DNA from 3 places in the Solibacillus sp. FSL R7-0668 genome. Region 3 is predicted to be linked to each of the others. Evidence: riboswitches for the same ligand, from Rfam matches in the RefSeq annotation. Region 3 holds a riboswitch; each other region holds the start of a gene.

The links. Region 3 has a riboswitch for lysine ahead of MKX47_RS13785 (aspartate kinase). Riboswitches for the same ligand answer to the same signal wherever they lie in the genome.
Positions count from the first base shown of each region.
Region 1: linked by a shared signal. The riboswitch ahead of MKX47_RS09800 (transporter substrate-binding domain-containing protein) and the one ahead of MKX47_RS13785 (aspartate kinase) in region 3 are both predicted to bind lysine.
Region 2: linked by a shared signal. The riboswitch ahead of MKX47_RS01430 (amino acid permease) and the one ahead of MKX47_RS13785 (aspartate kinase) in region 3 are both predicted to bind lysine.

Region 1 covers NZ_JBBOUU010000001.1:2,011,980-2,022,510, forward strand. Annotated here, with positions in the region: gene MKX47_RS09765 (methyl-accepting chemotaxis protein) at 1-39, shown strand, start outside; gene MKX47_RS09770 (5-bromo-4-chloroindolyl phosphate hydrolysis family protein) at 251-898, shown strand; gene MKX47_RS09775 (toxic anion resistance protein) at 902-2,011, shown strand; gene MKX47_RS09780 (DUF4440 domain-containing protein) at 2,135-2,452, opposite strand; gene MKX47_RS09785 (DUF6501 family protein) at 2,544-2,741, opposite strand; gene MKX47_RS09790 (amino acid ABC transporter ATP-binding protein) at 3,066-3,800, opposite strand; gene MKX47_RS09795 (amino acid ABC transporter permease) at 3,802-4,548, opposite strand; gene MKX47_RS09800 (transporter substrate-binding domain-containing protein) at 4,658-5,497, opposite strand; lysine riboswitch at 5,612-5,796, opposite strand; gene MKX47_RS09805 (DUF3231 family protein) at 6,256-6,765, shown strand; gene MKX47_RS09810 (gamma-type small acid-soluble spore protein) at 7,008-7,235, shown strand; gene odhB (2-oxoglutarate dehydrogenase complex dihydrolipoyllysine-residue succinyltransferase) at 7,586-8,824, opposite strand; gene MKX47_RS09820 (2-oxoglutarate dehydrogenase E1 component) at 8,956-10,531, opposite strand, start outside.
Region 2 covers NZ_JBBOUU010000001.1:280,666-291,196, forward strand. Annotated here, with positions in the region: gene MKX47_RS01390 (S-layer homology domain-containing protein) at 1-213, shown strand, start outside; partial or broken gene MKX47_RS01395 (transposase) at 576-1,153, opposite strand; gene MKX47_RS01400 (RNA polymerase sigma factor) at 1,372-1,932, shown strand; gene MKX47_RS01405 (DUF4179 domain-containing protein) at 1,910-3,430, shown strand; gene MKX47_RS01410 (nitric oxide synthase oxygenase) at 3,564-4,622, shown strand; gene MKX47_RS01415 (IS1182 family transposase) at 4,781-6,349, shown strand; gene MKX47_RS01420 (restriction endonuclease) at 6,452-7,006, opposite strand; gene MKX47_RS01425 (CynX/NimT family MFS transporter) at 7,069-8,268, opposite strand; lysine riboswitch at 8,423-8,604, shown strand; gene MKX47_RS01430 (amino acid permease) at 8,685-10,142, shown strand; gene MKX47_RS01435 (HD domain-containing protein) at 10,269-10,531, shown strand, end outside.
Region 3 covers NZ_JBBOUU010000001.1:2,748,774-2,759,304, reverse strand. Annotated here, with positions in the region: gene MKX47_RS13800 (M42 family metallopeptidase) at 1-821, opposite strand, end outside; gene trxA (thioredoxin) at 1,041-1,355, shown strand; gene uvrC (excinuclease ABC subunit UvrC) at 1,456-3,246, shown strand; lysine riboswitch at 3,279-3,457, shown strand; gene MKX47_RS13785 (aspartate kinase) at 3,558-4,790, shown strand; gene MKX47_RS13780 (YslB family protein) at 4,842-5,258, opposite strand; gene MKX47_RS13775 (succinate dehydrogenase cytochrome b558 subunit) at 5,531-6,145, shown strand; gene sdhA (succinate dehydrogenase flavoprotein subunit) at 6,243-7,988, shown strand; gene sdhB (succinate dehydrogenase iron-sulfur subunit) at 8,006-8,782, shown strand; gene MKX47_RS13760 (acyl-CoA thioesterase) at 8,985-9,428, shown strand; gene MKX47_RS13755 (helix-turn-helix domain-containing protein) at 9,499-9,720, shown strand; gene MKX47_RS13750 (MarR family winged helix-turn-helix transcriptional regulator) at 9,793-10,236, shown strand; gene racE (glutamate racemase) at 10,253-10,531, shown strand, end outside.

The DNA of each region.
Region 1 (10,531 bases), 740 kb from region 3:
CTGATTGAAACAATTGAAAAAGAACGCCTAATGCATTAACGCTTTCAAGAAGCAAAACTACTTCGTTTTGCTTCTTTTTCGTGGTTTCATTCAATATCATTCACAACTTTCACATAAACAATTCTTTTTTGATATATAGAAAGCCTTTTACTTTTGTCGAATGAAAAAAATTGATACGATAGCTATAGGAAAAATGAAACCTTTTTTGATTTCATTCGTAAAAATAGTATCAAGTAAAGGAGGTACAAAAATGCTTGGTTCTATCAACTTTTTAACAAGACATTTAATTAACTTTATAGTAGCTACTACTGCACTTGTTGTTGCGATACTAAATATATCTGGCTTCGCTAGCCTCGTTTCGCTACCTCTTGCTATTGTCGCATACTATGTAAGTAACAAAGTAACATTGGCCATTCAAAAATCAAGCCAAAGTAAAAAAATCGGCATTTCGACATCCGAATATACATTAATTGAAGCACAATTAAGACAGGCAAAAGCACATGTACAAGCATTGAATCAACAATATGTACGCGTACGTTCGATTCGTTCATTCAAGCAAATTAACGAAATGTCAAAGCTTGCAAAGCGCATCATCAATATCGTGCATACCAATCCGCAAAAGTTTTATGCGGTTGAAGACTTCTTCTATGCTCACCTACCATCCGCGGTGCAGCTTTCTGATAAATATACGTTACTGACAAAAGAACAAATTCCTGGTACGGATGTTCATTTGGCCTTGGAAGATACACGTAAAACTTTGAAAGAACTCCAAGTGACTATGGAAGATGATTTAAAAAATGCGCTTTCTTCAGACATCGAAAATTTAAAAATTGAGCTAGATTTTGCGAAAATGTCGAATGACAAGCGTAAAGATCGATTAAAAGTCGGTGGTGAATAAATCATGACAAACAACGATAATCCATTTGAAGCGTTCAAAACAAGTGAAAATGTCGATATTCAAGTGAGTAAAGACCAATTTGCGGTGAATGTTGCGAACAATGCAGCATCACCGCTTTTCGCTTCACTTTCAAATTCTATGAAACAACGTGCGATGCAGCTAGCCCTTCAGCTAGAACCGAAGCAATATGAGGATGTACTTGCTTTTGGTCTACCAGCACAAGAAGCATTAAAAAAGTTCACTTCACAAATGCTCCATTACATACAGCGCAAAGATGTGCGCAAAGTCGGTGATGTGTTAAGCGATTTATTGCAGCACTTAGAGCTCATTGATCCAGATGCGCTAATTGAGCAGAAGAAAGGCTTTTTTGCGAAGATATTCAATAAACCGAAGCAATCCATTCAGGAAGTGATGACACAGTATAATAAGCTTTCTAAGCGTATTGACCGTTTAGGCATTCAGCTCGAGCATAACCAGCATGCCCTATTAAGCGATTATCAATTTCTCAATGAGCTTTATGCGATGAATGAGGACTATTTCCAGGAAATCAACATCTTCATTGCCTCATTAGAAATTAAAAAACAGCATCTTCTCGATGTCATACTCCCGTCTGTTGAACAAGCCGTTTCAGAAGGGGCTGACCCATTTAAGCAGCATGAAGTAAAGGATATTCACATGCAAATCGAGTGGCTCGACCGGCGCATGTATGATTTAGAATTATCGCGTGAGGTGGCCGTTCAATACGCCCCACAAATTCGCTTAATTCAGCAAACGAATCAAATGCTCCTAGAAAAAATTCAAACATCGATTATGACGACGATTCCGCTTTGGCAGCAGCAAATCTCAATGCTCCTTAGCATGAACAACCAACGCCGCGCAATGCAGTCTCAGGAGCGCCTCATGAACGCCTCAGAACAAATGCTGCTTAAAAGTGGCAAAATGCTCGAAGTACAAAAAAATAATAAGCGCCCTACTCTGTCTCATACAGATATAGACCGCTTCAAAACAACGCAAACACAGTTATTACAAGAAATTGAGGAGACACTTCGTATGCAAGTGAGTACTGCCGAGAAACGCAACGAAATCGAGCATACCATTTTGGAGCTTAAATAATGACTGTTTGAGGCTGAATTATGCAAATGCCGAACTGTTGATTTTTTAATGTTTCGGCATTTTTTACGCTTATTTTAATTAGAGCGAAGTAGTAATTTTTGTCCCTTGGTGAAAATGCATCTTTCAACGTCCGTCTATTAATTTCCATATCGAACTGCGTAGTGAATGTTCGTTCTTCATTTCATTATAAATTCGATAGGTTGTTAAAACAATTTCTTCAGACATAGGATGGATTTCAAAGTCACTCAACTTCATTTGTACAATGCTAAGACTCATTTCTCCAATATTCTCGTCTTTGTACAATACTTTACCTGAGCTTCCGAATTCAAAGAAACTGTCGGCTAGCAAATTTGATAGCTCATCTTTGGATAGCCTGATTTCTGGTTCCAGCAATTTTTTCTCTAATTGTAATAACTGTTCTTTTAAAGTGCTAGACAACATTATTCAACCACCTTTTGTATTCATATTTTTAAAAATTCATTTCCAAAAACACCATCCCTCAAAAATTTGAGAAATGGTGTTTTTCGTTTCATTATGCAAAATACTCTTTGTAATAACCGCCAACTTCGCCTGTGTTGTCGATGACGAATAGGAATTCTTCTGTTTCGTTTTTCACTTCGTATTCTTTATCAACGGTTAGCACATTTGATACTAAATATTTTGATGCGTTCGTGTGCACACATTTCACGGTGCGGATTGTCGGTGCATCTTTCCATTTTAAATGTAACATATTCATAACCTCACTTTTACATATATGCATTCTTATCTATTTTATACGATTTTCGTACGAGATGAAAGTCTATCATCCTATTTTTGCTTGCAGAAGTTTGATTTGACGCTATATTCCGTGTTACACTCACAAACGAGAGGTGTATATTAGATGGCTTTTGGTAGTGTTCCGATGTGGTTTTTTGCTATTGCGATTGCCTTTGCAATTATATTTATCATTATAAGCGAATACAATTCACGAAAATAAGCTCGCAGTATTGTGAGCTTTTTTTATGAGATGATTAGATAATTCGATTTCGCTTAATCCGTCATTTTGGTGCACCGTTTAGCGTAATGTTCGTTTAAGGAATGCTTTCGTACGGTCATGTTGTGGGTTTACGAGTACTTCGTTTGGCGTGCCCTCCTCCACAATGACCCCCTTATCCATAAAGACAATGCGATCTGAAACTTCCTTCGCAAATTCCATTTCATGCGTTACAATTAACATTGTGTTCCCCTGATCCGCTAAGTGTCGCATAACCTTTAATACTTCCCCAACCATTTCTGGATCAAGGGCTGAAGTTGGCTCGTCAAAGAGCATAACGTCTGGGTCCATTGCCAGTGCACGTGCAATCGCCACACGTTGCTTTTGTCCACCTGATAAATGCTTTGGCTTGGCATTTTTATAGGCGGCCATGCCAACTAATTCAAGATATTTCATCGCATTTTGCTCTGCTTGCTGTTTTGAGCGCTTTAATACTTTCATTTGACCAACGATACAGTTATTTAACACATCTAAGTTATTAAATAAGTTAAACTGCTGGAATACCATACCTAGATGTGTACGGTATTTTTCAATATTATGGCCTTCATTTAGAATGTTTTCGCCGTTATAAATAATAGCTCCAGCTGACGGTGTTTCAAGTAAATTGATGCAGCGTAGAAGCGTTGATTTACCTGAGCCTGACGAACCGATTAATGTAACAACCTCCCCTTTATTTACCTGGAAGTTGACATCCTTTAATACTTCATTTGTGCCGAACTTTTTATTTAAATGTTGAATATCAATAACAACTGACATATTATTCACCATCCTTTTCTAGCTTGTTCCCCGTAATAAGCTCCACTTTGAAGCTCTCTGGTCCGTCCATTTTCTTCTCGAACATTAGTAATATACGCGTTACAGCAAACGTCATAATGAAGTACAGCACTGTTGCGATAAAGAATGCTTCGATATAGCGGTAATTACTGCCGGCTACTGAGTTCGCTGTGAAGAATAGCTCAACAACTGAGATAACACTTAATACAGAGGAATCTTTAATATTCATGACGAATTGGTTGCCTGTTGCCGGTAAAATATTGCGCGCGACTTGCGGAATAACGATATGAATCATCGTTTGTAAGTGGTTCATACCGATCGCTTGAGCTGCTTCAAATTGCCCCTTGTCGATGGACATAATGCCTCCGCGCACATATTCGGCCATATAAGCACCTGTATTTAAACTAATGACGATTGACGCAGCTAAGAAACGGTCAATATCAATACCTAAGTATACTAAGCCGTAAAATACGACCATCGCCTGAACAATCATTGGCGTACCACGGAATATTTCAACATAGGCCGTTAATAAAAAGTTAAAGATTTTTAAAAGAATAGTTTTGGCATTGCGTTTACGCTGTGGAATTGTATGCATAATACCGATAAAAAAGCCTATGAATGTTCCAAAAATTGTACCGATAATTGCCAGTAATAATGCTGTCCATGCACCGCGTAGGAATAAATCCCAGTTGTTTGTAAACAAGCTCCATACAGATTCTAAAAATACCATCGAGTTGTCCTCCTTCTACTTTCACACTTTTTAGGATAAAAGTGTATCCTAAAATCACAAAAGGTTGTCTCGCACGTTTGCCGGCAAGACAACCTATTTGTTTAGCAACTTACTGAGCTGCTGGTTGGTTTGCAATTGCGTCTTCCATCATTTTTTGACGCTCTTCATCCGAAATTTCTGCTAATACTTTGTTGATTTGCTCTGTTAACGACGAGCCCTTTTTAAGACCTACTGCAATCGCCGTTGCGGATGGATCTGCCTCGAAATTTGGCTCTGGAACGATATATTTAATGTTTTCTAATGCCATTTCAGCAGAGATGCCTTCTGGACGCTCTGATACATAGCCATCAATAGCACCTGATTGTAATTGTACGCGCATCGCACCGAAGTCCGTACCAGCTACTTGCTTTTTGACACCTGGAATTTGATCAACTACATCATAGTGTGTTGTTGCTTGTTGACCCGTAATTTTAGCACCTGAGAAGTCTTCTAATGTTTCGGCATTTGCATAAGGGCCATCTTCTTTTACTACAATTACATAATCACTTGTGTAATAGTTTTCAGTGAAGTCGATTGTTCCTTTACGCTCAGGCGTTGGTGACATCCCCGCGATTACGACATCAATGGCACCTGATTGTAATGAAGGGATTAAGCCGTCCCAATCCGTTTTCACGATTTCTAGCTTCATCCCTAAACCATCAGCAATTTTCTTCGCAAATTCTACGTCATAGCCTGCTGCAAATTCCTTAGAGTCTTTAATCGCTACCCCACCGTTCGCATCATCTTTTTGCGACCAGTTGAATGGTGCATAGGCTGCTTCCATTCCGACTTTTAAAACCTTTTGATCCGTACCAGAAGTACTAGTAGTTCCCTCATCTTCTGTACCACATGCTGCTAATACGAGCATTGTCATCATGGCTGTTAAGAATATTAATAGCTTCTTTTTCATAGCATTTCTCTCCTTATTTTTTAATTTTTGGGTTTTATGTATACTAAAAACGACCTAAAAGAAGTCTTTAGGTCGTTATACGTGTACAGTTAGCCCAAATCCTCTACATTCCCTTTTTGAGATAGCACAACTCAATCATCCGGGGTGACGATTGAGACAGTTCTGCACTTATTCACTGCAGACCCAGCATTATTAACTCGAGCTTTAATAACACTTCGGCGACATTTCCTTCTTTCAAACTTCTTAGCCAGCTCATTGGCTCCATCAAAACTAATAAATATCGCGCCTCTACCTCACAAGTTTGTGAGGTTTTGTTATGAAATTGATATGTTAATCTTACATGAGTGACACAATTTCGTCAATAAGCAATTTTCGAAAAGTTGTTTCTATTTATTACTATTCCTTGTTACAACAAGTTATGCTTAAAAATTGCTGAAATAGTATCTACTATTGCAATGTGGGTTCATTTATGCACTTAAGTTTTTAAAAAAGCCCTTTATACTACTCAAATCCATATCAAATTCATGATAAATTCCTACTTTTCATGGCGCACTCTTATTTACTAAAACCATTTACATGGGCAAATTTAGATTTGTTATATATAATATTGTTCTCTTAAACGGATGCTTAGGTGTTTTAAATGGAAATTACTTTGTGAAAGAATCAAAAGTATCAAAATTTAAGTTTTCATGTATTAATTATTTTATTTTCCCCATAATAATCCTTGTATGAATATGAAAATGAAAGGAAGATGGAGTTTGGGAATACTATCTGGAAACCCTAAAGATGAACCATTGCACTATGGAGAGGTATTTACTGTTTGGTCTAATTTAATGGTAGATTATGGAATGATTGCGGGATTTCAAACATTTTATAATCATACCGGTGATGTCGATTTAAAAAAGTTTATAGAAGATGCGATTCAAGTAGCACGTGAAGAAATAAAAATATTAGAGAAAATTTTAAAAAGTAATGGGGTTGGATTACCACTTGCTCCTCCAGAACGTCCAGTAGCGAGGGTAGAAGATATTCCACCGGGTGCAAGATTTAATGATCCAGAAATTAGCGCTGCACTTTCGGCTGACATTGCTGCTGGGTTAGTTGCATGTAGTCAAGCAATGGGCATTTCTTTACGCGAAGATATTGCATTAATGTATGGCCAATTCCATTTAGCTAAGGCACAGCTTGGCGCAAAATTATTACGTATGAATAAAGAAAAAGGATGGCTTGTTCCGCCGCCATTACACTTAAAATATTCTAAAGAATAGCATCTGCTAATTTGTTCCCAGTTTAAACTGGGGACTTTTTTCTTATACCTTTTATTTTGTGTTCCTGATATCTTTTTTTGCGTTTTTATTCAACCTAGTCTTCACTTCCAACGCTAAAATATCCCTTAAAAGAAAAGCTATACTTGATTTTTGAGTAATAAATTTTAGCTTAATTTCCAGCCAAAAAAATCTAAGGATAATTAATATTCTTTTGTACAGACTAATTTCGGGAGGTGAATTACATGTCATATGATAACAACGAATACGTAAACCAAATTAGACAAAAGATCCAACAGGCAGAAGCGAACAAAAATCAAGCTTCTGGTCGTTTTGCATCACCGAATTCAATGAACGAGGAATTCGGAAGTGAAACTGATGTTAACCAAATTAAACAACAACTGCAACAAGCAGAAGCTAACAAAATGCAAGCTTCTGGTCAATTTTCAAATAACAATAACAAGTCCTATTAAGTTAAAAAAGACAAAACCAGCAGTCATTTGCTGGTTTTTTTGTCTACTTTTTCACTTGCGCATTTATACATTACTTGGCTGTAGCATAAGAGCACGCTACAGCATTTTATATTAATTAATTCAGTGTACTGTTTATACTAGATCAACCTATTGGCAGTCAATTATTATAATCAACCTCTTTAATAGCATATATAATACCCTATCCCCCCTTCCATTTACCATTCCTACCTACTTATTCGATTTATCCTATTGCTCGTCTCATTTAACATTTGATGTTATTCATTTCCATAAAACTATCGAAAAAACCCCACAAACACTGATATTCCAGCGATTGTGGGGTTTCGGGTTTCTTATGAGTTTAATAATAAATCTTCTGGGTTTTCGATCATTTCTTTAACTGTTTTTAAGAAGCCTACAGAATCTTTACCATCGATAATACGGTGGTCATAAGATAATGCCACGTACATCATTGGACGGATTTGTACTTCACCGTTTACAGCTACAGGGCGGTTAACGATTGAGTGCATACCTAAAATACCAGCTTGTGTACCGTTCATGATTGGTGTAGACATTAATGAACCGAATACACCACCGTTAGTGATTGTAAATGAACCACCAGCCATGTCGTTTAAGCCTAATTTTTTGTCGCGAGCCTTGCCTGCTAATTCAGCAATGTTTTTCTCAATTTCAGCGAAGTTCTTAGCGTTAGCATCACGAACTACTGGTACAACTAGACCTTCTTCAGTTGAAACCGCGATTCCGATATCGAAGAAGTTGTTTAAGTGAATTTCATCACCATTGATTTGAGCGTTAACATATGGATATTTTTTAAGTGCTGCAACAACCGCTTTTGTGAAGAATGACATGAAACCTAATTTAATGTCGTTTGCTTTCACGAACTGCTCTTGTTTGCGTTTACGTAATGCCATGATGTTTGTCATGTCGATTTCGTTGAATGTTGTTAACATTGCTGTTGATTGTTTTACTTCTAATAAACGTTTAGCAATTGTTTGACGACGACGAGACATTTTTTCAACTGTTACACGGTCTGTTTCACCAGCAGGCGTGAAGATCATTGGGCCTGCTGTAGCTGCTACTGGTGCTGCTGCTTGAGCAACTGGTGCCGTACCATGCGCTGCTACGTCTTGTACACGTACGCGACCTTGTGGATCTACTGGAGAGATCGCTGCTAAGTCAATTCCTTTTTCACGAGCTAATTTACGTGCTGCTGGAGATGCGATTACACGCTCACCAGACGTTTCTTCAACTTCTACTGGAGCTGGTGCTGCTTTTGGCGCTTCTTGTGCTGGAGCCGTTTCTTCTTTTGCTTCAACTGGAGCTGGTGCTGCACCTTCGCCAGCCTCAACTACTGCGATTACTTGACCTACAAGTACAGTATCGCCTTCTTCAGCTAAAATTTGTGTTAATACGCCTGCTTCCTCAGAGATGATTTCAGCGTTTACTTTATCTGTTTCTAATTCTACGATGAATTCGCCTTTTTCTACGCGATCTCCAACTTTTTTCACCCACTGGGCAATTGTACCTTCAGTAATTGATTCTGCTAACTCAGGGACTTTAATTTCAGCCACGTTAATATCCTCCTTTAATAACGCTATACATATTCGTATAGCTGGCTACTCCATTTTATGAAGTAGCCGTATTTCAATCAAACTATATCTAAATTGCTTGCTGTCATTGTCTTTTATCGTAAAGACAGAGATTATTTTTCAAGTGCTTCGTTCACTAATTTAGCTTGAGCTGCTTTATGTGAATCGCCGTCACCTTCAGAAGTTGAGCTCATTGCAGGACGACCTACATAGCGCACTTTTTTGCCTTCAGCGATATTATATAATGTTTCAAGAACATAAGTCCATGAACCTTGGTTTTTCGGCTCTTCTTGTACCCAAACAATTTCTTTCACATTTGGGAAACGCGCGATAATTTCTTTTACTTGCGCTGTTGGGAATGGATAGATTTGCTCAACACGTACGATGTGTAAGTGATCGAAGCCTTCTCCATCTTTCACACGTTCAGCAAGGTCAATCATCACTTTACCTGAACCAAGTAATACTTTTTCTACTGCTTCTACGTTTTTACCTAAGCCCTCTTGCTCGATTACTTCTTGGAAGCGACCTGTTGCAAGTTGCTCAGCAGATGCTGCAGCTAATGGGTGACGTAGTAAAGATTTTGGTGAAACAACTACTAATGGACGAACGCCTTCAGTTCCAAGTAAGCCTGCTTGACGACGTAATAAGTGGTAGTAGTTACCTGCGTTTGAACAGTTTGCTACGAACCAGTTGTTTTCAGCTGATAATTGTAAGTAACGTTCCATACGGCTAGATGAGTGCTCTGGACCCTGACCTTCATAACCATGTGGTAAAAGGATGACGAAACCAGATTTTTGACCCCATTTAGAGCGTGCACTTGAGATGAAGTTATCGAACATTACTTGTGCCATGTTTGAGAAGTCACCGAATTGTGCTTCCCATACAGATAATACGTTTTCGTTTTCTAAGTTGTAGCCATATTCATAACCTACAACCCCAGCTTCAGTAAGTGGTGAATTGTAAACAGTGAATGAAGCTTTAACGCCCTCTACATGGTGTAATGGTGTGAACTCAGAACCGTTGTTTTTGTCGTGTAATACTAAGTGACGTTGAGAGAACGTACCACGCTGTGCATCTTGACCAGTGAAACGAACTGGTGTGCCGTCTTGCGTAATTGTAGCGTATGCTAATGTTTCCGCATGACCCCAGTCAATTTTTGCTTCAGCAAATGCATCACGACGTTTTGCTAAGATTTTGCCTAATTTGTTTTGTGGCTCGAAACCATCAGCAAATACTAATAAATCTTCGTTTACTTTTGCTAAACGCTCAGCATCAACAGTTGTGTCGATTTCTGGGAATTCAACTTTTAATTCTTCTGGCATTTCTAACGTTTTGTGCTCGTCTTTTTCTGCCATTGCTTTTACGTGATCGTATGCAGCTTGCATTTCAGCATAGATTTTCGTATCAAGCGCCTTTACTTCGTCCGCTGATAATACACCAGCTGCTGCTAATTCAGCACCGTATAAAGCACGGATTGGCTCATGTTTAGATACTAATTTATATGTTTCTGGGTTTGTTACTGTTGGGTCATCTGTTTCGTTGTGACCATAACGACGGTAACCAATTAAATCAATTACGATGTCTTTTTTGAACTTCGCACGGTATTCTGCTACAAAGCGACCAACAGCAGCCACTGTTTCTGGGCTATCCGCATTTACGTGAACTACTGGAATATCATACCCTTTAGCT
Region 2 (10,531 bases), 2.5 Mb from region 3:
AAAATCACTAGTGTTGAAATGTTAGGATCTACAAGTGGAAACTTCTCAGTAGCAATTGACGGTAAAGATAAAAATGGTGGAATTATTTTTGCTGTGAAAAGTAAAATTGATGACAAAGCACACTATGTCTTTAGCGCCCCTGCATTAACTCCTGAAGCATTTGAACAAATTGAAGAATGGGCTGACATGTTCCTAGAAGTTCACGAAAAGTAATTTAATTATTACCCGAATTATTCACAAGAAACTAGAAATTTGGCATTTTTACTATTTAAAAATCCGTTTGTCAGGAAAAAATAGTCCAATAAGAGAAATGTTGAAGCGATTTTAAGGAAAGCACTGATTTTTGGCCAGATTTCTCCCTTGGTGCGGTTTCGATTTTAAAAATTAGATTTAGTTGAATTGAAGCTGCTGCACCCTGGTCATTACATCCCAAAAGAAGCTGAAGGAAAATGTCTTATCTCTAAATGTAGAGGAATCTTTTAAGGCGATTTTATTAAGTTATATGAATGAATGTCATAAATCATATTTTTCAAGAGCTTAGACTGCCCCTATATCAAAATCTTCTTTTTTTAAAATTATGCAACTTCGTTCTGTATTTGTAATAAGGCATTCATTCGATCTACGGCCAATTTACAGGCATTATAAATAAACGTCACTAGGTTGAAATATAGTTTTGCTTTTTTACCTGTTTGGTAACGGATGTTATTTTATTGAAAGTATTGTTTTAAATAGCATTAACGCGTTCTACTGCAATACGCTCTTTATAAAGCTTCTTCCATAATTCTGAGCCACGCGCTGGATAAGTGTATTTCCTAATATCTGATTCACATTTGATTTTAAACACCTTTTGACAAAGTGAATCCTCCTGTAATGGACACGTTTCACATTCTTTTGGGCGTGTAAATTTTAATGTACGGTATTTTACATCAAAGCTGTCGTAACAGTAGCTATGTTCACGTACACAAGTCGAGCGAAAATGTTCATCGAATCCGATATGTTCGCCTTCATTTCGAATATTGTACGGAATCACGACACGCATTGTTTGCGCTAGTGCCTGTTTATAAATCGGTTCATAATCATAATCAGCGTCAAATAGCGCTGTTGTAAACTGTTTTGGCAGGATGGCAGCGATCTTTTTCACTAGAGGAATTGCTAGCAACGAGTAATACTAAAATTCCCATTGCTTGATTATGGATCTACTTGGATTGCGAGAGCCCTTACTCATTTAATTTACAAATGAATGAGTAATGGGTTTTCTTTTTTTATTAATACTTCTTTTACATAGGCAAAATCTATTTTCGTGAAAATATTCATACATAGTGAAATGATTTCGCTCTTCAACCCGTTATAGTAAATGAAGGAGGGAAGAGGATGGACGATCAAGCGATTATAAAAAAAGTATTGGCAGGGGATAAAAATGCCTTTGCAGCAATTATTCAAACATATAAAAACCCACTTTATGCCACGATTTTACGCATGACGTATGATGCACAGCTGGCGCAGGACCTTGTACAGGAAGCGTTCATTAAAATTTATGAACAACTAGCAAACTATAAGGCAACGGGCTCATTTAAAAGCTGGCTATACCGTGTTGCGATGAACCATTGTATGGATGAGCTACGAAAAAAACAATATCAATATAAGAATGAGCCCATTGAAGATGAGCAGCTCGTTGAAAAAAATCACCCGGAAGTCGTGTATTTGAAAAGGGAAAGAGAGCGGCAATTAGAACGATTGTTGAGCCAATTACCTGAACAGGAGCGGATGATTTTATTGTTGCGCTATAACAATGAATGCAGCTATGAAGAAATTAGTGAGCTGCTGCATATTTCAGTGTCGGATGTACGCAATAAATTACATCGTTCCAAGAAAAAAATGCGTCAGCAAGTAAAAGAGGGAGGCGAATATTATGAACTGTCCGAGCGTGGATAAGCTAACACAATATGCGGATCAATTATTAACTCAAGAGGAACAGCAAAACATTGAAAAACACCTCAAACAATGTGGGAGCTGCCAGCAGATTGTTGCGTTATTTGAAGGGGAAGATCAATTTTTAAAAGACACCCTTCAAGCACCAACGTTACCAGATGATTTTGAAGCGCAAATTTTAGCACAAGTAAAGCCGTATAAGAAAAAACGTACCCTTTGGAAAGTTGGCTCAGGTGTCGCGGCAGCAGCGGTTTTGTCTGTTGGTATTTTGACGGCAGTCAGTCCCAGCTTTGCGCAGTTGATTACGAGCTTCTTTTCTACTGAGCTGGTAGATACAGGCTTACAGGAGGCAGAGATACTTGGATTTGTAGAAGCGGTCAATTATGAGGTGACGAGCAACGGGCTAACGGTACGGGTGGATGAGGTAATGGCAGATTCAACGCGAATTGCCTTCACATATCAAATTATCGATAAAAATGGCAAGATAAAAAATCCCCATTTTGATAATTGGAACGAAAAGAATAACATGAAATTTGTGAATAAAAACAATGAGGAATTGCCACAAGAAGATTACGGATCGTGGAGCTACAAAGAAGGGGATATCGGCTTTTTCGAATTGAGAACACCCAACGTGACAGAGGACGTGCTACTAAAATGGCAAATTCGGGACATCAATGGCAAGGAAGGTAATTGGGATATGGACATTCCGATTCCAATCGAAAAAGCGCTAGCCTCGATGACAATCGTGGATTTACAAAACGCAACATATGCACAGCAAAATGTAAGCGTCACATTTGAAGAAGCGCGATTTTCGCCATCTGCAACGGAAATTAACTATACAACTGCTTTTACAAAGCCATTAAAAGAAACGAAGCTATCAGCAAAGGTTCATACACCACCAGAAGTAGATGTAGCCTATACAATTGAAGCTGAAAATGGCGAGCTACTTGCAACGAATTTTACTTTTGGTCGCTATTTTGGTGAGAATAATGGTGTGATTTCAGCACTAGGTTCAACTTCTGAGGATCAGCAACAAAAGACCATAAAAGAAATGTTTATCCCTATAAAGGCAGAAAAACCAACCCTCGTTGTTGCAGGCTTTTTAAATCATGAAACGGTTGAGAAGTCGGTAAAGTTCCGGCCTTCAAACTTGGAAAATTCTAATAAGGATAAACCGATACTTTTATTGAATGATGAGCCTGTCATCATAAAGTCTATGAAACAAGTGAATAAAACAAGTTGGAAAATGGATTGGCCATTTATACAGCGAGAGCGCTATACAGAAATAATGATTGATTATGACCGAGAAAAAATAAAAGAGGAACTGGATAGCTGGGTATTAGAGGATTCAAAGGGCGAATTGTATACCGCTTATAATAATGGAGATAGCTTGCTCGTTTACGGGCTAGATTCCTTAGATGATGAATTTACGCTCCATTTGACGAAAGTTGTGAAATTTAATCCGTTAGAAGAACCTTGGCGCCTTCCACTTTATGAATAGAAAAGTGTGTAGGAATTTATTGATTTTGAACACTTTTAGTCATATATGAAAAATACATGTTTTATGTGCTACCATGTGCGTTGAGTTTCGCTAAAAAACAAGCCACAATGAACTGTAAGGAGGCGTCATATACATGAATCAAACGCTTACAGAAACATTACAGCAACGAATTGAATTTCTTCATTTATATAAACAAGAAACAAAGCAGTCAGACGCTTGGCTTGAGCAGCGCCTACAGCAGGCACAACAACCGGATTTTATATTAACAACCGATGAACTCACATATGGAGCACGTGTTGCCTGGCGCAATAGCAATAAGTGCATTGGGCGTTTGTTTTGGAACAGCTTAACCGTGTTTGATCGCCGAGAATTACTAGAAGAACAGCAAATTTTCGAGGCATTGGTAGCACATATCAACTATGCAACAAATGATGGCAAAATTCGACCGGCCATTTCAATATTTGACCCGACACGTGTGCGCATCTGGAATCATCAGCTCATTCGTTATGCGGGCTATGAAACCGAAGCAGGCATTATAGGGGACTCGGATTCGCTTGATTTTACGAAGGTTTGTGAGCAGTTGGGCTGGCAAGGGAAATATACAAATTACGATGTACTGCCACTTGTGATTCAAGTAGATGATCGGGAGCCACAAGTATTTGAGCTTCCGTCACAAGCCGTATTAGAGGTGGAGATTACGCATCCGGATTATGATTTTAGTGAGCTACAGATGCAATGGTATGCCGTACCCATTATTTCGAGCATGCGCTTTACGATTGCGGGTGTAGAATATCAAGCAGCACCATTTAACGGCTGGTATATGGGTACGGAAATCGGCGCCCGCAACTTAGCGGATGATTACCGCTATAACTTTTTACCAGAAGTCGCACAAGTAATGGGGCTAGATACAACTCGAAATGCTTCTTTATGGAAGGACCGTGCGTTAGTGGAGCTTAATTTAGCGGTGCTGCATTCCTATAAAAAAGCAGGTGTCAGCATTGTGGATCACCATACAGCCGCCCAGCAATTTCAGTTATTCCAACAGCAAGAGCAGGATCATCAGCGGGAGGTAACAGGCAACTGGGTATGGCTTGTGCCACCATTGTCACCAGCAACAACTTCGATTTATCATCAACCAATAAACAACACGGTGAAAAAACCAAATTATTTTTATCAACAACAGCCGTATTAAAAGAGGCTGGGACAAAACCCATCCTCTAACTGAAAAGCCCCTGGAATTTTACGAACAGTAAAATTTCCAGGGGCTTTGATTTTGAGTACAAAAAAAGACACGTCTTTGTTAAAATTTAAGTATCCTACCACCAAATTTAAAACGAAAGAAGTGTCCTTATGTTTAAAGATTATAACATGAATCAATTAACTTTACCGCTTGATTTAGAAATCAAATTACAAAAAAATGATATTGCGTTTGTCATTCATGAATTGGTTGAAAGTATTCCCAATGAAGCATTTGCGCCATTTATCCAACATACAGGTTGCCCTTCGTATCATCCACGTATGATGTTGAAAATTATTTTATGTGGCTACACACAATCGACGTTTTCAGGGCGTCGTATCGAGGATTTAACAAAAGATAGCGTGCGCATGATGTGGCTTGCGCAAGGCTACGAACCAAGTTATCGTACGATTAATCGCTTCCGTGTTCATCCCGTGATGCAGGAATTAATTCGCCAATGTTTCGTGCAATTCCGTTGCCAATTGGTTGAGGAAAAACTCATTGATCTAGAAGCCATTTTCATTGATGGTACAAAAATCGAAGCAGATGCGAATAAATTTACGTTTGTGTGGAAACGTGCGATTGAAAAATATGAGGCGAGTCTCATCGAAAAATCAAACCGTTTGTATGAAGAACTGCTTCAACACCAAATCATTCCGGCCATTGAGCGCGAATCAGACGAACAATTATCAATTTCTGAGTTAAAAGAAATGGCAGAAAAGCTAGAAGAAGTGGTTGCCGATTATACAGAAAAAATCGAAGCGTCTACGCAAGCCGAAGAACGAAAAGCGTTACGAAGTGCCCGCAAAACACCGAAGCAACTATTGAAACAAGTATCGGAATGGGTCACACGCAAAGAAAAGTACGCGCGTGATTTTGAGATTTTCGGCACACGGAATAGCTATTCGAAGACCGATCAAGATGCGACCTTTATGCGCATGAAAGACGATTATATGAAGAATGGTCAATTAAAAGCAGGTTATAATGTACAAATTGCGACAGAAGGACAATACACATTGGCATACGGCGTCTACCCGAACCCAACGGATACGAAAACATTGACGCCCTTTTTAGATCGCATCGAAACGGATTTTTTTGCCTTACCGAAACACATTGTGGCGGACGCTGGGTATGGCAGCGAAGCCAATTATCAGGATATTTTAGAGAAGCGCCACTGTGAGGCACTCATCACGTATAACCAATTCCGAAAAGAACAGACGAAAAAATATAAACAAGATCCATTCAAAACGAGCAACTGGGCGTATGATGAAAAAACAGATACGTATACGTGTCCAAACGGGCAAGTGTTAACGTTCCGCTATACGTCGAAACGAAAAGATAAAGACGGATTTGAGCGTACGTTCCAAGTGTATGAATGTGAAAACTGCACAGGTTGTCCGTTTCGTGCTAATTGTACAAAAGCCGAGGAAGGTAAGCATCGGAAACTGGCGGTGAATGTGCGCTGGGCACAACAAAAAGAATATGTACGCATGAAGCTTTCAGAAGAAAAAGCTGGACATTTGTATGCGCAACGCAAAACAGATGTAGAACCAGTTTTTGGATTTCTGAAAGCTAATTTAGGTTTCACGCGATTTTCGGTTCGTGGGGAATCGAAGGTCGAGATTGAGACGGGCATTGCATTGATGGCCGTGAATATCCGGAAATACGTGGCAAGGGGGTAATGGGGCCCTCCATTTTCACTTCGCCACACAAAAAAACGAAATGACATGGCGTCATTTCGTTTTTTTGTGTGGACCAGAACTATTTATGTCCCAGCCTCTTTCTTACTTTTTATTTAAAATCAACTGAATCAATTCTTCGCGATCGATTAAATAGACGTCGTTAATGTCCGCCAATTTTTCCGCTTGTCTGGTGAAGTGCGAGTTCGTTACAACCCAAGCTTCTGTGGCGTTGTACATTTTGACTGCCCCGATAATTTCCTGTACGGCTTTGACACCAACCGAGCTTGAATAGCGCTTTGCCTGAACCGCAATCACATCTTGACCATCCTTTAAAATTAAGTCTGCCCCATAATCGCCACTTGTAGCGGTATAGCTCACTTTAAAGCCGCGGCGCTTAAATAACTCCCCTAAAAAACGTTCAAAGTCTTCACCGCTCATTTGGTCAACTTCCCGAATGCCCGATTTACGAAGCTTGGCTGTTTTCCGTGACTTCAGCCAAAGCTTTAACATGATATATAGTACGAAATAGCAAGCAATCCCGTAACCAATGCCCTCAAAAGTAGGGTGAACAGACCAGCCGGCATATCCTGCTAATGCAATGAACAAAAGCGGGAAGATCGGTATGCGCTTTTTATTTCGTCTTCTCTTTTTCCGCAATGCAATTGTACTCCTTTAGTTTACTTACACCTAGTATAACACAAAAGGGTACATATGTTTGGTTATATTGTACGGTTTTTTGCACTTATAAACGAAGTAATAAATAGTAGGACCGCTACAATAATAAATAACACTAGTGGTACTAACCAACTGTCCGTAGCATCGTGAACAAATCCAAATAATACGGGACCAATTGCTGCGACTAAATAGCCAATACTTTGTGCAAATCCTGATAATTCAGCTGCTTCAAAGGCGGTATTCGTCCGCAATGTAAACAGCATGAGGCAAAAGCCAAAAGAAGCACCACCTGCAAAGCCTAAAAAAATCATCCAGATGACTGCAAGGCTTGTCCATTCAAATAATAGCCCACTAAACCCAATGAGGTAGCAAATCGTAAATAAGAAAGCGATCGGGCGCTGTGATGTCATTTTCCCTGCAATAATTGGAACGATAAACGTCATCGGAATTTGGGATAACTGCATGACTGATACCATCCAACCAGCTGACGTCGCATCCAAGCCCTGGCTAATAAATATTTCTGGAATCCATGCCGCACTACAATAGAATATAAATGATTGAAAGCCCATCGCTCCAGCAATGGCCCAAGCAAGAGGTTTTTGCCACATTCTTTTCTGTATAGTTTGTACGGAAGAGGTGTGCATTTCCACTTTAGAATTACGCAATAGCGGTAGCCAAACCATAAGTGTAAGGAGCACTAAAATAATGGAAAAGCCAAGCGCAATTTGCCAGCCAGCAGATTGGGCAATTGGAAAACTTAATCCAACTGCAACCCCAGATGAAATATTCATGGACACTGTATAAATACCCGTTAACAAACCAATATGTAATGGGAATTTTAATTTAAAATAACTCGGAATGAGCACATTACCAAAGGCAATTGCTACGCCAATTAATACTGTCCCAAGTACAAGCAATGATGTTACGCCAATCGAACGTAAAATAATACCTGTACACAATAAAATCACTGAATAAAATAGTGTCCACTCCATGCCAAATTTTCGTGCAATACGCGGCGCAAATGGTGACACCACAGCAAAAGCTAATAGTGGAATCGTTGTTAGAAAGCCCGCTAACCCATTTGAAATTTCTAGTCCATCACGAATAAATGAGGTAATTGGACCAACAACGGTGATCGGTGCTCGTAATGTTGAAGCAAATAAAAAAATGACAATCATAAAAAATAACAACTGCTTGTTTGATAGTATTTTTTTGCTTTGATAATTTACTTGTTCGGTATTCATAATCTAGCTCCTTCTCTAAATAATTGTTACTATAACAACTCGCAATAGAAGAGTGAATTCTCTAAAAAGTAAGAAAAATTCAAAGTCATTGCTATCAAAAAGTTGTTATGATAGACTGATTTACATTGTTGAATTAAATAGGTATACCTCATGAAAGTGAGGTAGAGGTCGCAAACATTAAGATTAGTATAGCGGAGATTGGGAAGAATCGGTGAAGCTTTATGAAAGGAATGTTTGCCGAAGTGTTGTTTTTCTTCTTAAAAACAATGCTGGGGCTGTTTTCGATAAGGAACAGAACTGTCACATGTGTCGTGCATGTGTTGAGCTATCTTTCAAGTTCTGAGGTTTTAATAAGCCGTCACATAACTTGTGGCGGCTTTTCATTTTACCAAAAAGCATTACAAGGAGATTTAGTCATGAGTGAAAATAAAATCAATCAGCTTGGTAACAAACCAGTGCTGAAGCGTGGATTAAAAAGTCGTCATGTTACGATGATCTCGCTAGGTGGAACAATTGGTACGGGGCTATTTTTAGCGTCTGGTGGTGCGATTGCACAGGCTGGCCCAGGTGGTGCCTTACTTGCCTATGCATTAATTGGGGTTATGGTGTACTTCCTAATGACATCACTTGGGGAGATGGCTGCATTCATGCCAAATTCAGGATCATTTAGTACGTACGCAACAAAATTCGTTGATCCGGCATTAGGCTTTGCGCTAGGCTGGAATTATTGGTATAACTGGGCCATTACGATTGCTGCTGAAATCGCAGCCGTATCGTTAATTATGAAATATTGGTTCCCAGATAGTTCATCATTAGTATGGACCGTTTTATTTATTGTTGTCGTATTAACGTTTAATTTATTATCCGTAAAGGCTTACGGTGAGGCAGAGTATTGGTTTGCAATGATTAAGGTTGTCACGGTGATTGTGTTCATCATTGTCAGCTTCTTAATGATTTTTGGTCTATTAGGAGGAAATGATCCAGTAGGCTTCAAAAACTTCTTTGCTGATGATGCACCGTTTAACGGCGGCTTCCTGGCCATGTTCGGTATTTTCTTAGCAGCTGGCTTCTCATTCCAAGGAACTGAAATGCTAGGTGTTACGGCTGGGGAAACAGATGATCCAGCAAAAAATATTCCAAAAGCAGTACGTTCTGTGTTTTGGCGTATTTTATTATTCTACATTTTCGCCATTGGTGCGATTGGTTTATTAATTCCATATACGGATTCACGTTTACTATCAGAGGATATTGCGACGAGTCCATTTACATTAGTATTTGAAAACTTAGGTATTGCATTTGCGGCATCCGTTATGAATGCCATTATTTTAACAGCGATGCTTTCTGCTGGTAACTCGGGGTTATATGCAGCAAGCCGTATGCTATTCCAATTATCAGTGGACGGAAAAGCGCCAAAGATTTTCCAAAAGGTCAATACACGTGGTGTTCCGATTTATGCATTATTAGCGACAATGGCAGTAGGCTGTCTGTCCTTTTTAGCATCCTTCTTCGGTGATGGGGTTGTCTATATATGGTTATTAAATGCTTCGGGGCTGTCAGGCTTCATCGCTTGGCTAGGTATTGCGATTAGTCATTACCGCTTCCGTCGCGCGTATGTTGCACAGGGCAACTCATTAAGCGACTTACCGTACGTTTCGAAATTCTTCCCATTTGGACCGTTATTTGCATTTGCGCTTTGTATGATTGTCGTATTAGGGCAAAATTATATGGCCTTTATGGGAGACAGCATTGACTGGTACGGCGTTATTGTGTCGTATATTGGCTTACCCTTATTCGCATTATTATGGATTGGCTATAAAGTAAAACATAAAACAAAAATCGTGCCGTTAGATCAATGTGATTTAACGAATAAATAATCCAAAAAGAAATCTCTTAACCGAGGTTTCTTTTTTTATACGAATTTTTGAATGTTTTAACAATTAGTCACATAAAATTCTAAATGGAGATAGTGGAAATGCTATAATAAAAGAGGGGGAGCGAATATGAATTTAGTAGACAAAGCAACACAATTTATTGCACTGAAATATGACGGGCGACGACGTACAGCCATGCAAATTCCGTATGCGACCCATTTATTTGGAGTAGCCCGAATATTAAAACATAGCGGCTACCGAGATAGCGTAGTTACAGCCGGGTTGCTACATGATATTCTAGAAGATCATGTAGCAAGTGAAGCCGAATTAACTGAGCTATTTGGGTTAGAGGTGTTAGCGCTTGTCAAGGCAACGACTGAAATGCCAAAAAG
Region 3 (10,531 bases):
GTCATTTCGTAATCATACGGACCACTTGAATCCTTAGCACAAATCGAAACATCGTATTCTGTACAGCTTAAATCATCACCGATACAGCCCATATCAACAGAAATATATTCCGTAATATCAGCAGGAATATACGATGAACCATGACCAACCTCTTCATAGTTAGAAATGACAATTTTCACGGGATACGCTGGCACGATGGCTTCTTGCTTCATAATTTCAAGTAGCGCTAATAAGCATGCCACACTGCCTTTGTCATCAATGAAACGAGATTTCAAAAAGCCACTTTCTGTTACAGTCGTTTTCGGGTCAATAAAAATAAAGTCTCCAACGCCGATGCCAAGCTTTAACACATCGTCCTTTGTTTTTACGCGTTCATCGAGACGCACTTCCATAAACTGAGGTTCACGTTTTTTGGATTTACTATCTTCAAAGACATGTACTGATGGACTTGTGCTTAGGATTGTACCGCTATATGTTCTGCCGTCTCTAGTACGAACAAATACATATTCGCCATCCCAAGTTGGAACGAGCGGACCACCAAGAAGTGTGAATTTTAGTGTGCCATGACCAGTAATCGAACGTACCATAGCACCGAGTGTATCCACGTGCGCAGATAGTCCGATTACCTTCCCTTCATTGGCCCCTGGAATCGTAATAATTCCTCCGCCCTTTAATGTGCGTTCAAATGAATAGCCTGTTTGATGAACAAATGCTTCAATCGTATTCATAATTTCATGGCAATAGCCAGTAGGACTATGTTGCTGTAATAAGTCCGTCGCGATTTGAAGTACCCGTTCTTTATTAATTGTAATCACTGTAATTCCCTCCAGTTATGTATTTAGTCTATAGCTTACTCTACTTTTTGATAGAAGAAAAGTAGTGGGTTTGTTCTTAGTTTATTTGTATGAAGGAGTGCTAAAGCTTGTCACAGCTTCCGGTGATTTGCCATGAAATCCAATTTCCGCGAGCATTTTATTATTTTCTCATTACCAAATCATGCTATACTACAAGCATATTGGAATTAAGGAGGCTATTTTAAAATGGCAATTGTACACGGTACAGATCAAACTTTCGCACAAGAAATTTCAAATGGTGTAGTTTTAGTAGACTTTTGGGCAGCATGGTGTGGTCCATGTAAAATGATCGCTCCAGTTCTTGAAGAATTAGATGCAGAAATCGGTAACGACGTAAAAATCGTAAAAGTAGATGTAGATAACAACCAAGGTACTGCTGCTGAGTATCAAATCATGTCAATCCCATCATTATTATTATTTGTAGATGGCCAATTAAAAGCAAAAACAGCTGGCTTCATGCCAAAAGAAGCGTTAATCGATTTCATTAACGACAATAAATAAGTTCCGTAACGAAGTCGTATGCCTTTAAGGGTGTACGGCTTTTTTCTTGCCTTTGAATCGGGTACACTAGATAGTAACGACACAGTGTATAGGTGAGAATATGAATGCAATCATTAAAGCAAAATTAGAAATTTTACCGGCTGAACCCGGCTGCTATCTAATGAAGGACCGCCAAGGCACAATCATTTACGTGGGCAAGGCAAAGATACTAAAAAACCGTGTGCGCTCGTACTTTACAGGCAGTCATGATGGAAAAACAGCGCGCCTAGTAAGTGAAATTGAGGACTTTGAATATATTGTTACGTCCAGTAATTTAGAGGCACTCATTTTAGAGCTTAATCTTATTAAGCTTCATGATCCAAAATATAATATTAAACTAACTGATGATAAGACATACCCATATATCAAAATTACAAACGAACGTCATCCACGACTCATTACAACGCGTAAAATCAAAAAGGATAAGGCAAAATATTTTGGCCCTTACCCAAATGCTTATGCAGCGAATGAAACAAAAAAGCTATTAGACCGCTTGTATCCTCTTCGAAAGTGTACACATATGCCCAATCAAGTTTGTCTGTATTATCATTTAGGACAATGCTTAGCACCGTGTGTAAAGGATATCGAGAAACAAATATATGATGAAATGATTGAAGCGATTACCAAGTTTTTAAATGGCGGGGTCGATGAAATTAAAGAGGAACTCCAGCAAAAAATGCTTGAGGCGGCGGAAAATTTAGAGTTTGAGCGAGCGAAGGAATTTCGTGACTTGATCACCCATATTGAGAGTATTATGCAAAAGCAAAAAATGGTGTCGGACGATTTAACCAATCGCGATGTATTTGGCTATGCCGTTGAAAAAGGCTGGATGTGTGTGCAAGTGTTTTTTGTGCGCCAAGGGAAGCTAATTGAGCGAGATGTATCGGTTTTTCCGATTTACAATGAGCCAGAAGAGGAGTTCCTAACCTTTGTTGGACGTTTTTATGAGCCTTCGAATCATCTTTTGCCGAAAGAAATTTTTGTCCCTCATACAATTGACGAATCGATTTTGCAAAAGCTTTTAAATACAAAGGTAATCATTCCGAAACGAGGTTCGAAAAAAGAGCTCGTTGATTTAGCAATGAAAAATGCAGGCATAGCCATTCAAGAAAAATTCCAGCTAATTGAACGTCAAGAAGAGCGAACAATTGGTGCCTGTGAAGCATTGGCAGAAGCGATGAATATTTCGATTCCTTTACGAATTGAAGCGTTTGATAATAGCCATATGCACGGAGCGGATCCCGTGTCAGCGCTGGTTGTTTTTATAGATGGGAAGCCGGCTAAAAAAGAATACCGTAAATACAAAACGCGTGAAGCCGCAAAGCATGATGATTATGGGGCGATGGCAGAGGTCGTACGCCGTCGCTATACGCGCGTACTTCGTGAAAATTTGCCGTTACCAGATTTAATCGTAATCGATGGTGGGAAAGGGCAAATGGAAGTGGCACGTGAAGTGATTGAAGACGAGCTGGGTCTCATAATTCCAATTGCTGGTCTTGCAAAGGACGACAAGCATAATACGTCACAGCTATTATTTGGTAACCCACCTGAAGTCGTACCATTAAAGCGTACTAGTGACGGATTTTATTTATTGCAGCGCATTCAAGATGAGGTACACCGATTTGCGATTACGTTTTTACGTCAGCAACGCCAAACAAATGCAATTCAATCTGTACTAGATGAAATTGATGGTGTCGGGCCAAAGCGTAAGCAACAATTGATGAAACATTTTGGCTCGGTGAAAAAAATACGTGAGGCAAGTGAGTTACAATTACATGAAGCGGGTATGCCACCAAAGCTAGCAGAGGCGATTTATCAACACTTTCATAACCCGTCATTGAAATCGAACTAGAGCTATGCTAAACTATTGATAATTCTATATATTCGAACGATAGAGGTGCAGTATTCAATAGTACATTGCTGGAGGAAGGCCATTTCCAAAGAAAGCAATCGAAAGGGGAGACTGCCGAAGTGAAGTGCGTATTGGTCACGTATTTTGCTGGTTTTGCATTTAAGAGATGTAAGGCTGTCAGAGCATGATGTTCTGGAGAGCTATCCTAAAAGATATTTTCATTATATTTGTCTTGACGGCGACTTTCCATGAACATGGAAGGTCGCTTTTTTGATGGATAGAAAATAGTACAACAAAAGGAGTGCAAATGCATGCAAACAATTATTGCAAAATTTGGTGGTCCGGCAATCACGACAGCCGAAAAAATTAGGGATGTCGCAAAAAAAGTAATAAAGGAGCAGGCAAGAGGCATACACTTAGTTGTTGTGGTTTCTTCGATGGCTTCGATTCGACGAGAGCTACGGCAGTTTGCGCATGATATTACGGATGAGCCTTCAAAGCGTGAAATGGACGTATTAATTGCTACTGGAGCGCAAATGACCAGTGCGTTATTAACGATGGCCATACAAGAACTAGGCGGAAAAGCAGTATCACTTTCTGGGTGGCAAGCGGGGATTAAAACGAATGATACGCATCGAAATGCACGAGTAGAAGACGTTGATGTGTGTCGTATTCAAGCACATTTAGCTCGAGGTGAAATTGTCGTTGTGTCTGGCTTTCAAGGGATAACGGAGGCGAAGGATATTACAACATTTGGAAAGGGTGGCTCGGAAACTTCAGCAGTTGCACTTGCAGTAGCGCTAGAAGCAGAGCGCGTAGAGATTTATTCCAATGTGGATGGTATTTATACCGCTGATCCTCAAGTCGTGGCGCATGCCCGAAAATTACCGGAAATTTCATTTGATGAAATGCTTGAATTTGCAAATTTAGGTGCACATATCCTACATCCTCGTGCGGTAGAGTTAGCAAAGCAATTTGAAATACCGCTTGTCATTCGTTCAAATGAGCAGGACGTGGATGGGACGTTAATTAAAGGAGATGTAGACATGGAAAAAAACTTAATTGTGCGCGGTGTTGCGTATGAATCGGATATTATTCGTTTGACAATCGGCTATAATTCTTATGAAACCGCATCATTAGCAGAGGTATTCAATACGTTAGCAGAAAATGAAATCAATGTGGATATTATTGTGCAAGCAGTGATAGATGGTATAAAGCCAACGATCTCCTTCACCATTGCAAAGGAAGAGTTTGCAGAAAGCTTACGCGTGTTAGAGGCAAGTAAATTATCCTTAGGCTTTAGCTTTGCTGATTTTGAAGTAGGCTTAGCGAAAGTATCTATTGTAGGTTCGGGGATGGTATCGAATCCTGGTGTTGCAGCGCGTATGTTTGCACGATTAGGCAAGGAGCATATTCCTGTGAAGATGGTAAGTACTTCTGAAATTAAGGTGTCAGTTGTTGTGCCACAGGATGAAATGGTACGCGCGGCGAATGCACTGCATGATGAATTTAATTTAGCGGTATCAGAGATTACTGCTTCCTAACTAAAAATGCCGTTCGTGGATTGACTAAGTCCATGAGCGGCATTTTTTATGTCAAACCAATTCCTTTAAATCCCACTTTAAAGTAAATTTCACATAGTTTTTCTTTTCGTTTCTTTCGTCATAGCATTCTGTTAAATAGCCTAATTGCTTTTGCTTTTGCTCGGCTAAAAAACCAGCTTCTAAGCGGAAACAGCGATGCTCGATATTTAACGAATGGTGCTCAGGTGTCATCAATATGTAATGGGCTTCATCCTTCGTTTCTTTTTCTAACATAATACTTCCCCAGCCTGCCTCGGTAAAGAATGATGGTAGTTCATCTAATGAAAATAATGGAAATTTCCGTGCTAGTTCTTTTCCTGCCCAATATAGAACATCGTCTTCGTGCTTTCCTAAAATGGAATGAAGTAAGTGATCCCGAATGATTTCATAGCCAAAAGATGGAATCGTTTTCATTTTTAATTCTTCCATAGTAATAATCCCTCTTTCATAAATTTTCTTATAATTTTAATTCTTTAGTAAGAAATGTGGTTATAAGTAGAAAATATCCAACTCAAAACAGCTTAAAGACGCCTTTAAAATGATTACTAAATATCACTAGTTGCCTTGACGCTAGTATCTGTTGAGAGTACAATGGACATGTCATAATATTGTACCATGATGAAATATGCAGTCAACAAACAGTGTCAACAATTTCGTGACGTTGTTTATGTATATTTCAAGTACTAAGGGGGGTAACAGTTTTGTCGAAAGATCGTGAATTTTTATGGCGCCGCTTACACTCGTTACTAGGTGTAATTCCTGTCGGGTTATTCTTGGTGTTCCACTTAAGTTTGAACTTCACTGCAATTGGCGGTGAAGAAGCTTACAATAACGCTACTGGCATGATGGAATTAGTGCCACACTGGTTATTGTTAGTAATGGAATGGGTTATTATTTATATCCCACTTATGTTCCACGCATTCTACGGAGTGTATATTGCATTCACTGCTACACACAACACGAAGCGTTTTAGCACATTCCGTAACTGGATGTTCGCTTTACAACGTTTCACAGGGATTTTCCTAGTGATTTTCATTGCTTGGCATATTTTCCAAACTCGTGTACAAAAAGCATTAGGTGCTGAAGTTGACTTCAACATGATGGCTGAAATCGTTGACAATCCATTAATGTTAGCATTCTACATCGTTGGTATCGTATCAGCAACATTCCACTTAGCGAACGGCTTATGGTCATTCTGCGTAAGCTGGGGGATTACACAGTCTAAAAAATCTCAACAAATCTTCACTTATGTATCTTTATTAGTATTTGTAATTTTAAGTATCATGGGTGTTGCAGCAATCGTATCTTTCATTTAATTCTTAATTAGATTTCTACATAGTTAAGATAATGATTGGATCGAACTAAAATGTGAGTAAATGTAATAAGCAATTTATTGAGGAGTGAGAAATAATCATGGCAAAGAGTAAAGTTATCGTCGTTGGTGGCGGTCTTGCAGGCTTAATGGCTACGATTAAGGCAGCTGAAGAAGGTACTGCAGTTGAGTTATTCTCGTTAGTTCCAGTTAAACGTTCACACTCTGTTTGTGCACAAGGCGGAATTAACGGAGCAGTTAATACAAAAGGTGAAGGGGATTCTCCATGGATTCACTTTGACGATACAGTATATGGTGGCGACTTCTTAGCAAACCAACCACCAGTAAAAGGTATGTGTGATGCTGCTCCTGGCATTATCCACTTAATGGACCGTATGGGTGTAATGTTCAACCGTACGCCAGAAGGTTTACTTGACTTCCGTCGTTTCGGCGGTACATTAATGCACCGTACAGCATTCTCTGGTGCAACAACTGGTCAACAATTACTATACGCACTAGACGAGCAAGTTCGTTCTCACGAAGTAGCTGGTTTAGTAACGAAATATGAGCACTGGGAATTCCTTGGTGTAGTTATGGATGATGATGGCGTTTGCCGCGGTATCGTAGCTCAAGATTTACGTTCTGAAGAAATTAAATCATTCCGTTCTGATGCTGTAATCATGGCAACAGGTGGTCCTGGTATTATCTTCGGTAAAACGACAAACTCTGTAATCAACACTGGTTCAGCAGCATCAATTGTTTACCAACAAGGTGCTTCTTATTCAAACGGTGAAATGATTCAAATTCACCCAACAGCGATTCCTGGTGACGACAAAAACCGTCTAATGTCAGAATCTGCTCGTGGTGAAGGCGGTCGTATTTGGACTTACAAAGACGGTAAGCCTTGGTATTTCTTAGAAGAAAAGTACCCAGCTTATGGTAACTTAGTACCTCGTGATATCGCAACTCGTGAAATCTTCGACGTATGTGTAAACCAAAAATTAGGTATCAACGGTGAGAACATGGTATACCTAGACTTATCTCACAAAGATCCACATGAATTAGACATCAAATTAGGTGGTATCATCGAAATCTACGAAAAATTCGTAGGGGATGACCCACGTAAATTACCTATGAAAATCTTCCCAGCAGTTCACTACTCTATGGGTGGTTTATGGGTAGATTATGACCAAATGACTGAAATCCCAGGTTTATTCGCTGCTGGTGAATGTGACTTCTCACAACACGGTGCGAACCGTTTAGGTGCGAACTCATTATTATCTGCGATTTACGGTGGTATGGTTGCTGGTCCAAATGCTGTTAAGTACATTCAAGGTCTTAAGAAGCATGCAGAAGATTTACCAGAAGAAATCTACACACGTCGTGTTAAAGAAGAGCAAGAAAAATGGGAAGCTATCCTTAAAATGGATGGTACAGAAAACGCTTACCTACTTCACAAAGAACTTGGTGAGTGGATGACTGATAACATGACAGTAGTGCGTGTGAACTCTAAACTAGAGGAAACATATGCGAAGTTAACTGAGTTACAAGAGCGTTGGGAAAACATCAACATCAACGACACACAAAAATGGTCGAACCAAGGTGCTCACTTCACTCGTCAGTTAAAAAACATGTTATACCTTGCTAAAGTTATGACGAAGGGTGCATTATTACGTAACGAGTCTCGTGGTGCACACTACAAACCAGAGTTCCCAGAGCGTGACGATGAGAACTTCTTAAAAACAACTATGGCGAAGTTCGATCCAGCTACGGGCGAGCCAATTATTACTTATCAAGAAGTAGACGTTTCGTTAATTCCACCACGTAAACGCGACTACTCTGCGTAAGAAGGGGGAGCTTAAAAATGGAAACAGTAAACACTGGAAGAACAGTTAAGTTAGAAATCGTTCGTCAAGATTCTGAGAATGGTGCTACACGCGTTGAGAAGTTTGAAGTTCCTTACCGCCCAGGTATGAACGTAATTTCTGCTTTAATGCATATTCAAAAATATCCTGTAACTGCTGACGGTCAAAAAACGACTCCAGTAGCATGGGATATGAACTGTCTAGAAGAAGTTTGTGGTGCATGTTCAATGGTAATCAACGGACGTCCACAACAATCTTGTTCAGCTTTAGTAGACAAATTAACACAACCAATTCGTTTAGAGCCAATGAAAACTTTCCCTGTCATTCGTGACTTACAAGTTGACCGTCAACGTATGTTTAACGCACTTAAGAAAGTTAAAGCATGGGTTCCAATCGATGGTACTTATGACTTAGGTGAAGGTCCACGTATGCCAGAGCGTAAACGTCAATGGGCTTACGAATTATCTAAATGTATGACTTGTGGTGTATGTATGGAAGCATGTCCAAACGTGTCTGAAAAAGCTTCATTCATCGGTCCAGCGCCATTATCACAAGTTCGTTTATTCAACACTCACCCAACTGGTGCAATGAATAAAGACGAGCGTTTAGAAGCAATTATGGGAGACGGTGGTCTTGCGAACTGCGGTAACTCACAAAACTGTGTTGCGGCATGTCCAAAAGGTATTCCGTTAACAACTTCAATTGCTGCGCTTAACCGTGCAACAACTGTTCAAATGTTCAAGAACTTCTTTGGTTCTGATCATATGGTTGACTAATCAGCTCAACTTAAAAGGCCTCCACATTTGTGGGGGTCTTTTTTGACGAAATTTGATAATACCTGAATGGAAGAAGTCGAGTATTTCTAATTTAAGCTATTTTTAAAAATCGTATTTATTGAAAAAAGATAAAATATGTTATAATGAATGAGTATTCATTATCAGGGGATGATGATTGATAAACTATAAAGGGGGAAATAATATGCGAGCAGCTTATATTCAAGAGCCACAGGAATGGGTAGCAGGATTTTCATTTTCGACAACTGTAAAGGTACGTTTTTCAGAAACAGACATGTATGGGCATGTTAACAATACGAAGGTGTTTGCCTACTTGGAATATGCACGTATAGAATATTTTAAAGCGTTGGGATTCGACTTTTCCAATGATTCTGGCAACCAAAATATGCTAGTTGTTGCAGATATTCAATGTGATTATTTGAATCAAGTATTTTTTGACGAAACGTTGACGATTTATGTAAAAACAGCATCTATCGGTAATTCCTCAATGGACCTACATTATTTGGTGAAAAATGAAAAAGGTGATATATGCTACACAGCGCGTGGAACATTGGTACAATTGAACTATTCCACAGGTAAAGGTGTCCCATTTTTAGAAGAACAGAAAAAATTATTGCTCGGGAAATAGTTAAATGCCCTCACCTCTAATTCGCACATGACATAATGTACAAAGAAGAGGATAGGAGGGTGTTGCAAAAATGACTCGTCCGCAGCATCGTTCGCTGTTAACAAAAAGAGAACGAGAAATTTTTGAGTTATTAATTGAAGACTATTCGACACGAGAAATTGCGAATAAACTAGGCATTAGCGAAAAAACCGTACGTAACCATATTTCTAATACGATTCAAAAATTAGGTGTTTCTAGTCGAACGCAGGCACTTATTGAATTATTGCGGTTGCAAGAATTGTCAATAAACTGAATGGATACTTGCTATTTTATGAAAAAAACATCAAAATAGAGATATGAAACGTTCGGGGAGTGAATGGAATCGATGAAAGATCAAAGCACACATAGCTCTGAATCTGTAGCAATCTTAGAAAAAGAATTACGATATATTTCTCACTTAATTAAGCAAAAGGGCCGCGAAATATTAAGCAATTATATTATTACACCTCCGCAATTTGTTGCGTTGCAATGGTTGCAAGAATCAGGTGATATGACAATTGGTGATTTATCAACAAAAATGTATTTAGCATTTTCGACAACAACGGATTTAGTCGACCGAATGGAAAAAAATGAGCTTGTTCAGCGGATTCGTGACGAAAATGATCGTCGTGTAGTGCGCATCCATCTATTACCAGAGGGTGAACGCATTATTCAAGAGGTAATTGTAAAGCGACAAGATTATTTACGTGACATTACCGATGAATTTGACGCAGAAGAGTTTGAGCAATTATTAAAGCACTTACAGAAGCTCCATTTATTAATGAAATAGGATAGAGGCGGTACTAGTGAATGCCCCAATTGGTGTAATTGATTCAGGAGTCGGCGGGTTAACTGTCGCAAAAGCAATAATGGAACTATTACCGAATGAAACAATTTATTATATCGGTGATACAGCGCGTTGTCCATATGGGCCACGCTCAAAGCAAGAAGTGCGAAACTTTACATGGCAAATGGCAAAGGCACTTGAAAAAATGAATATTAAAATGCTCGTTATTGCATGCAATACAGCGACAGCAGTGGCATTGGAGAGCTTACAAAAGCATATGCCTTTCCCTGTTCTAGGT